Regions from separate parts of the Sutcliffiella sp. NC1 genome, predicted to be linked through region 2. Evidence: predicted binding sites of a transcription regulator. Region 2 holds the regulator's gene; the other holds the start of a gene.
What was found. Region 2 encodes LexA, which represses DNA repair genes until DNA is damaged. Its sites were predicted from a motif close to CGAACATATGTTCG; they were not measured.
Positions count from the first base shown of each region.

Region 1: a site for LexA is predicted at 2,175-2,188, ahead of O1A01_RS03695 (malate synthase). Genes of this name have one in related genera too.

Region 1 covers NZ_CP115153.1:729,448-733,887, reverse strand. The annotation lists gene O1A01_RS03705 (hypothetical protein) at 1-494, opposite strand, end outside; gene O1A01_RS03700 (RNA polymerase sigma factor) at 484-993, opposite strand; gene O1A01_RS03695 (malate synthase) at 1,230-2,087, opposite strand; gene O1A01_RS03690 (CarD family transcriptional regulator) at 2,796-3,272, opposite strand; gene O1A01_RS03685 (hypothetical protein) at 3,636-3,779, opposite strand; gene O1A01_RS03680 (RluA family pseudouridine synthase) at 4,146-4,440, opposite strand, start outside.
Region 2 covers NZ_CP115153.1:2,838,895-2,843,334, reverse strand. The annotation lists gene glnA (type I glutamate--ammonia ligase) at 1-640, shown strand, start outside; gene O1A01_RS14880 (hypothetical protein) at 771-1,391, shown strand; gene lexA (transcriptional repressor LexA) at 1,599-2,216, opposite strand; gene O1A01_RS14870 (YneB family resolvase-like protein) at 2,353-3,027, shown strand; gene O1A01_RS14865 (DUF896 domain-containing protein) at 3,145-3,375, shown strand; gene tkt (transketolase) at 3,446-4,440, shown strand, end outside.

The DNA of each region.
Region 1 (4,440 bases), 2.1 Mb from region 2:
TCCCACTGAGCACCTCTTGTTTGAATCCACTCCCATTGATTAGTCTGTTTTTCAAAGTAGGCAATATAAATCGTTTCACTACTATTTTTATTTTCTGTAAAAATAGCAATAGCGTCATTACGATGAACCGCATTTAACTCTGAATGAATAAGAGAATACGAAAAGTCTTGTTCTCCCTTATTCATTTCCTTCATTTTTTGGTGAAAAAATTGTTCAAATGATTCTATATCAGCAACGTTTGCATTGTTTGATTCATTATGAAATGGAATAAAAACGACAATAAAGAGTATTAATGCGGCAATGCTTGCAAAACCAACGGATATCCTTTTCCATCTTTCCCTGCTCTTTTTCTTTCTTTTATAGCTATTGGAGAATTTCATCAAAGTTTCGTGTATTTGATCTTGTTTCTGTTCATCAAACTCGTGTTCATAGTCTGGTTTAGGAAGAGACTTCAGCTCATCAATTAATGGATTTTTCCATTCATTATCTTTCATATTTAATGTCCTCCCTCTTATCCTTTAAAGCTTTTAACGCCCGATGATACGTAATACGCACCTTATTTTCATTCCAGTTTAAAATGTCTGCTGTTTCTGGAACAGATAATTCTTTAAGCGCTCGGAGAATAATGACGTCTCGATAGTTAGACTTCAACGAATTAATTACTTTATATAAATCGCGATTATTTTCACTCCATTTAAGCATTAGTTCTGGCGTTGGCTCTTCTTTTTGTTCAAAACTCTTGAGCCCCAGCACCGTTTTCATTCTCGCCCGTTTTCTTCTTCTAATCTCATCGATGCCTACATTTCGTGCAATCGAGAATAACCACGTTTTCTCGCTAGACTTTGATTGATATGTATCGAAGCTTTTAATAGCACGAATGAACACTTCTTGAACTAAGTCATCTATATCTCCTGACCCGACATAATATAACAAGAAATGGTATATATCTTTGCTGTATTGATAGAACCATTCGGAAATTTTATCACTGTCCATCCATTTCTCCCCCAATGTTTTCATTCAGTAATTAGTCGTATTAATGGTGATAATTATTTCACTTTTCTCTAAATATTTTATAAAAAAGCTCGAACACAAGCTTCATTTAAAAATCTCTGTTTCTATCATACAGAAGAAGGTATAAAAAAAACGACTGTCACTTTAGAGTAACAATCGTTTTTATTCATACATTAACATTTTTCGCTTTTTGAAAAGTTCCTCCCCTATAAAAGGGCTTAAGCCAAATTACGCATTAACGCACCGTTAGGCTTTTGTAATTCTTGAGGTATTATTTGATTCATTCTACAAAAATGTTCGAAAAATTGTTGTGCCAGCTCTTGCTCCTGGTCACTTTTAAACGAAGCGATATCACGCAGAATTTGAGCCATCCACATATTATCAAAATAACGGTATTTACCGGTATTCCATGTCATTTTTTCGGGGGATTTTTCATTTACGTAATATTGCCAGAAAAGCAACTGATCAGATTCTTGTTCTGTAAGTTGGAGCTTGTATTTTGAATGAGCAGGAATATTTCCATCTTCACATAGCTTACCGATAAACTCTTCATTCACCATATAGACTCCTAAAATCCGTCTCTCTTTTTCTGGCATCCCGGAATCTATTGATGTTAACAGGACCGCACTATTTTGGTGTAAACGGATCGGTTTGTTTGGCTTTCCTTTGTTATTACCACTTTTTATTTCGCCTGAAAAAACTTTCCACTCTGTTAAAGAACTATTCTGTTCCTCATTGTCACACCAAAAAACCATTTGTGATTCGGGATGAAGTTTATGGTTCTTCATAAGCTTTTCATGTTCTAGGCGAAGTTCGTGTTTTTTTCGTTGAAGCTTTTTTTCCTCTTCCTTCTTCCACTCTTCTTCCTGTCGCGCCATTTCCCTTTTTTGTATAATTTCTTCAAGTGAATGAGCAACACTTTGATCATGTATTTTTAAGTGCTCTCCAAACACATCCGGGTACACAAACTTTTTACTCTCCGATGCGAAATGTATTTCAATAATAGAATCATTATGTTCAACTATACTCCCTGTGCCAAAACGCTTGTGTGTAACTTTCTTATTGATTAAATTCAATATTCTAGTCCTCCTTGTAAAATAAAAACTCGGTTACTATTAGTTAGAAAATTAATCATTTTATTTAACTAACTTACCTTTAAAGCTCAGACAACTGTTTGAATTTTTCATCGGTTTAAAAAGATATTAAAAAAACGCATCCATCACTCTGCCTGTAAAAAATTACAGAAGAATTCGGAATACGACTGAAAAAACCTTTGTAAGACTATTGTAACACTTTTCTTAAAAAAATACAAATTTCTTATTGACAACATATTTTATCCTGAGGTAAAATAGAAATTTTATTATTTCCATTTAATATTATTTATGAACAAAGGCTAGCCGCATATATAACCATTTCATTACCGGTGTGATATGGAAAAAGTGAAAAAGAAGTACTCCATACATATATAGTTGAAATATTGTTTTTTTCTTTGAAAAATAATAACTTTGTTCATATTTTGTATACCTAAAACAATGAAAGCCCTACCTCTCTTTCATCCTTACGGCTCCTTGTCCGTGCCAGTGTGAAACAGGTTACAAATTATAGTGATCTTCAAACGTTCGTAAAAGAAATATAAATAATCATAATGGATTAGATTTTCAGAAATGACAAAAGAGGTTTAAGCTCTAATTTTGAGCTGAAGAAGTTGAATTTCTTTAAAATGATTAACTTTTAATAACAATAATTTCTTAAAAATTCAGGATATTCCAGAGAGTTCTGTAACCTTAAAAGAAACTTTTTATTTGATTTTCAGTAATTCCTTTCATTAATCTTAGTTCACTAATTAAAAATTCATGTGCGTTATTCAACATTTTCTTTTCGCTAGAATTAAGTATTTTCTCTTTTTTCATGCGCATTAAATCACGGACAACTTCAGCACCTTCTAGTATGTTACCTGTTCTTAATTTATCCGTGTTCACTTTATACCTTTCCTTCCAAGGCATTAATCTATCTGATTCACCATGCTGAAAAATGTGTATGATGTGTTTTAATGCGATTATGTCCGTAACCGGGCGTATACTTGAACTCAATATTTTACCCTTCGGAATCATAACTTGCATATTATTAATTAACATTGTTATAACATAATACTGTTGTTTTTCTCCTGAAATTTCCTTTTCTTCAATAGCTTTAATGATACCTACTCCGTGCATCGGATAAACAATGTTATCACCAATTTGAAACAAGTAATCCACCTCCATGTTTTGCAACCTTCTTAAGCTTAACACAGTTGTTATTTTTTATCAAAATTTCTATAATATCATAGATTAATTTAAATCGTCAATAACTTTTTCTTGAAAAAATTAAAAAATGTAGGATTAGGGCACAACCGTTGTCGCGATGAGGAACCTGTTGGGTTAAGGGTCTAATAAGAAAGATATTATTGGAATTTAAAAAGATGACTCCTGCAGAAAACAGAAATCATCTCTTTAGTCGGCTTTTAAAGGATACAGATCACTGTCAGCTTGTCCATCCTTTGTGAATACCACTTCTTAACCTAAACAGATAATATATTTTTGTTTTAGTTGCGGGGCTACCTACTCTATTTTTCGTTCCATATAAATTTATCTATTAAAACTATTCGATATCATCGATTGCACTGATTCAGGAAGCATTTGATAAAATAGCCCTTCGAATATAAGGTCAAGTACTCCGGCGATGATCATTACCATTATAAGTATTAGTAAAAGTAGCTTTCTATTTTTCATTTAAATGCCTCCAATAACGTAGACGTTTCAACCATATTATATGTAAGTTTTACAGTTTGATTTGTTTTGCTGCTAAGGAATTTTGAAAAGTTGTTAAGTAATTTTGGGTTCTTGTTAAGTAAATTTCAAAAGTTGTTAAATAAATTTCGAAACTTGTTAAGTAAATCTGAAAAGTTGTTAAGTAAATTTCGAAACTTGTTAAGTAAATCTGAAAAGTTGTTAAGTAAATTTCGAAACTTGTTAAGTAAATCTGAAAAGTTGTTAAGTAAATTTCGAAACTTGTTAAGTAAATCTGAAAAGTTGTTAAGTAAATTTCGAAACTTGTTAAGTAAATCTGAAAAGTTGTTAAGTAAATTTCGAAACTTGTTAAGTAATGACCGGTTCTTTTAAGTAAGGATCCTTCATTAAATCCCAAGGATAATTATAAGGTGGAAAAGAACACACTGTTAATGGTTCCTTCTTAACTGGATGCTCGAAAGAAATGGAATGGGCCCAAAGTGCAAGTTGTTGCCCAGTTTTATTAAGTTTCTCTCCATATTTTTGGTCCCCAAAGATCGGGTTGCCAATTGCTGACAGCTGAACTCGAATTTGGTGAGGTCTACCTGTGTGAAGATTCACCGAAAGCAAACTAAATCCTTTTTTCGAGTCCAGCACCTCGTAA
Region 2 (4,440 bases):
GCCAAAACCTCTATTTGGGGTGAATGGATCTGGAATGCACTGTAACGTATCTTTATTTAAAAATGGAGTAAATGCGTTCTTTGATGAAAAAGCGGAACAACAACTTAGTGAAACGGCAAAACAATTTATTGCTGGAATCATCAAGCATGCGCCGCATTTTACAGCTGTTACAAACCCAACGGTAAACTCATATAAACGTTTAGTGCCAGGTTACGAGGCTCCTTGTTATGTAGCGTGGTCAGCGCAAAATCGTAGTCCTTTAGTTCGTATTCCTGCATCTCGTGGCATAAGTACACGTGTGGAAGTGCGTAGTGTAGACCCAGCGGCTAATCCATATTTAGCAATGGCTGTTCTATTAAAGGCAGGACTAGATGGTATCAAAAATGGTTTAACTCCACCTGCGCCAGTAGATCGTAACATTTATGTAATGAACAAAGAAGAGCGTTTGGCAGAAGGTATTGTAGATTTACCGGCAACATTAGCGCAAGCTCTTGAATTATTAAAAGAAAATGATGTTATTCAATCAGCATTAGGTGATCATTTATTGGAGCACTTTATTGAAGCTAAAGAGATTGAATGGGATATGTTTAGAAGTCAAGTTCACCCATGGGAACGTGACCAATATTTAACTCAATATTAATTAGTTTAACCCCTTGATACCTATGGTGTTGAGGGGTTTCTATTTTGTGTATTGAAAAAGTAGGTAAGTTTCTTTACCAAGTTTGTCGAATGCAGTATAATCAATCATATAAATAAGGGGGACAACTATAATGAAAATTATCAAAACATTGTCAATTGCATTATTTTTAAGTTTACTTATTACGGCATGTTCTAACGATAATGCAGATGTGGCGAACACAGAAGATGAACAGCAAAAGCAAGATCAACAAGTAGCTGATGAAGAAGAACAACAATGGCAATCTAAGCCTGGTGATGTAATGGATACAGAAGGTGGTAAATTTACACTTGTTGCTCGCAACTATAAAGTAGGTAATGTTGAGGTTGGACCGTTATCCTTTCACATCCCACAAGTAGCAACATTAAGCGGGGAACTTTATGACGATTTTAAAGAATTTGTTGGTGAAGATTATATTGAATATGTGCAAATAGATATGGAAGTAGTGAATTCCTCTGAACAAGATGTTGTTATTCAAGCAGGTGATATAAAAATAACAACGAGTAATGGAGAAAAAGTCTCACCTAGTGAAAAATTGAGTGTTATAATCGATAGTGAATTTGAAAAGAGTGAAACGAAGCAAGGGTCGTTATTCTTCTTATTAGAGACTGGAAACGTCGAAGAATTAGAATGGGTAGAAGTAAAGATTCCTGCTCCAACTGATGGTAGCGGAAATGAAATTGGTGAAGAGAAGTCTTTTAAAGTAGAACTATAATGAAGTATGAAAATCAGTGGGGTGAATATCCTGCTGATTTTTTAGTTTGTATTAGCTACTACAAAATGATGTCGAATTAGCTAATAAAGCAATATCTATGTAAATAAAATATGAGTTTGTCAAAAAAAGACAGTGATAAAAACTAATTGTTTTAGTCACTTAAGAGGGTTCAAAAAGTCGATTGCTATGACTTTTTGAACCCTTTTTTTAATGTATATTTCGATAAACGCCAATAACTTTACCTAGAATGGATACATTTCGCACTATAATAGGCTCTAGAGAGGAGTTCTCTGGTTGTAATCGAATATAATCCTTTTCTTTAAAGAATCGTTTCACAGTTGCTTCGTCGTCTTCTGTCATCGCTACAACAATATCTCCATTATTAGCTGATTGTTGTTGACGAACAATAACTAAGTCTCCATCCAAAATTCCAGCTTCAATCATACTGTCTCCCATAACTTCCAACATAAATACATGCTCGTCAGGAGCAACATATCGATCAGGTAGTGGAAAATAGTCATCGATATTTTCAATTGCTGTTATTGGTTGACCAGCAGTTACTTTACCGACAATCGGAACATTCACTGCATTTACTTTAGGAATTTGCTTGTCATCTAAACTAATCACTTCAATTGCTCTCGGTTTTGTTGGATCTCTTCTAATGTATCCTTTACTTTCGAGTCTAGCTAGGTGACCGTGAACAGTTGAACTGGATGCTAACCCAACAGCTTCTCCAATTTCACGTACAGAAGGTGGATAGCCTTTTGCTTGTACTTCTTGCTTAATGAAATTTAAAATATCTTCTTGTCTTTTAGATAGTTTCATTTCCCCGCACCTCTATATGTATTATTAAGAATATTATAGCATAATTACCTATAGTATACAAACATAAGTTCGAAAAATAGCAGAATATATGTTTGCATGATAGAATAATAATAAATTTATTTGAAATGGTGATAAGATGAAAGGCGTTATTTACTGTAGAGTAAGCACAAATAAGGAAACACAAGAAACTTCTCTTGCTAGACAGAAAGAGGAGTTAAAGTTATTAGCTCAAAACAACAATATAGAAGTAATATCTGTCATTGAGGAACAAGCTAGTGGTTATAGCTTAGAGAGAGAGGGAATATATAATCTAATGGATTTGTTAGCTACCGACCCATTTGATGTACTGTTAGTACAAGATGAAACGAGAATTGGGAGGGGACATGCCAAAATAGCTTTTTTCCATTTACTAAAAAAACATAATGTACTTATTTATTCTATAATCGACAACGGTAAATTAACTTTATCAGAATCAGATTCAATGGTTTTGCAAATTGTTTCTATTGTAGAAGAATACCAAAGAAAACTACATAATTTAAAAATAAAAAGAGGAATGAAAAAAGCAGTAGAAGAAGGATATAATCCGCTGAAAAACTTAAAAAATAATCATTTAAGTCCAGGGAGAGAAAGAAAAGAAGTTCCTGTAGAAGAAATAGTGCGATTACGTCATAACAAATTAACTTTCCAAGAAATCGCCGCTACTCTTAGAGGGCTTGGATTCGATATATCTAAAGCAACGGTTAATAGAAGATATAAAGAGTACATGTTGCAGAAAGAAGATAGTACTCTTGCTAACAAAAGTGAGCTCTAGTAAGATGGAAAAGTAGCAAATTAAGAACTGTTAACTGGGGTTAGAGACATTTAATAAACCCAAAACAAAAAGGAAAATTATTTAAACTATTACGTAAAAGATAAAAGGAGTTTTAATATGCTTTCACAAGATAAAATGAAAAGAATTAATCTACTTGCAAAAAAAGCAAAATCAGAAGGTTTAACAGAAGAAGAGGCTAAAGAACAAAAAGAATTAAGAGCGGAATATGTAAAAACGTTTCGATCTTCTATGGTAGATACATTGAAATCAGTAACAATCGTCGATCCAAACGGAAATGATGTAACCCCTCAAAAATTAAAGGATGAGCAAAATAAAAAATTTCATTAAACATCCGAGTGTATTTTGTACATACTATAAATAGCATGACTAAAGAAAAGAAGAAAGAAGGTATATACGAATGACTTTAAATGTAGATCAATTATCAATTGCAACGATCCGTACATTATCTATTGATGCAATTGAAAAAGCAAAGTCTGGTCACCCAGGAATGCCGATGGGAGCAGCGCCAATGGCTTATACGCTTTGGACTAGTTTTATGAACCATAATCCAAAAAATCCTACATGGTTTAATCGTGATCGTTTTGTTCTATCTGCTGGTCATGGTTCCATGCTATTGTATAGTTTATTACATTTATCAGGATATGACGTAACAATGGACGATTTAAAGCAATTTCGTCAGTGGGGTAGTAAGACTCCTGGTCATCCAGAATTTGGTCATACACCAGGAGTAGATGCGACTACTGGACCGCTCGGACAAGGAATTGCAATGGCAGTTGGTATGGCGATGGCCGAACGCCATTTAGCTCATACATATAATAAAGAAAACTTTGAGCTAATTAATCATTTTACATATAGTATATGTGGTGATGGTGATTTAATGGAAGGTGTATCCGGAGAAGCTGCTTCTTTAGCTGCACATTTAAAACTCGGTAGATTAGTTGTCCTATATGATTCGAATGATATTTCGTTAGATGGAGATTTGAATCGCTCCTTCTCAGAAAGTATAAAGGATCGTTTCAACGCATATGGATGGCAATATGTTCGTGTAGAAGATGGTAATGACCTAAACGAAATCTCTAATGCATTGAAGGAAGCCCAATCAGATCTTAACCGTCCTACATTAATAGAGGTGAAAACGACAATTGGTTACGGGTCTCCAAATATGTCCGGTACTTCTGATGTACACGGAAAGCCACTAGGTGAGGATGAAAGGAAGTTAACAAAAGAAGCTTATAAATGGACGTTTGAAAATGATTTCCACGTGCCTGAAGAAGTATATGAGCACTTCCGAGCTACTGTTGAAGAGAAAGGTAACCAACTTGAAAATGAATGGAATAACCTCTTTGCTCAATACAAGGAGAAATATCCGGAAATCGGTAAACAACTTCAAGG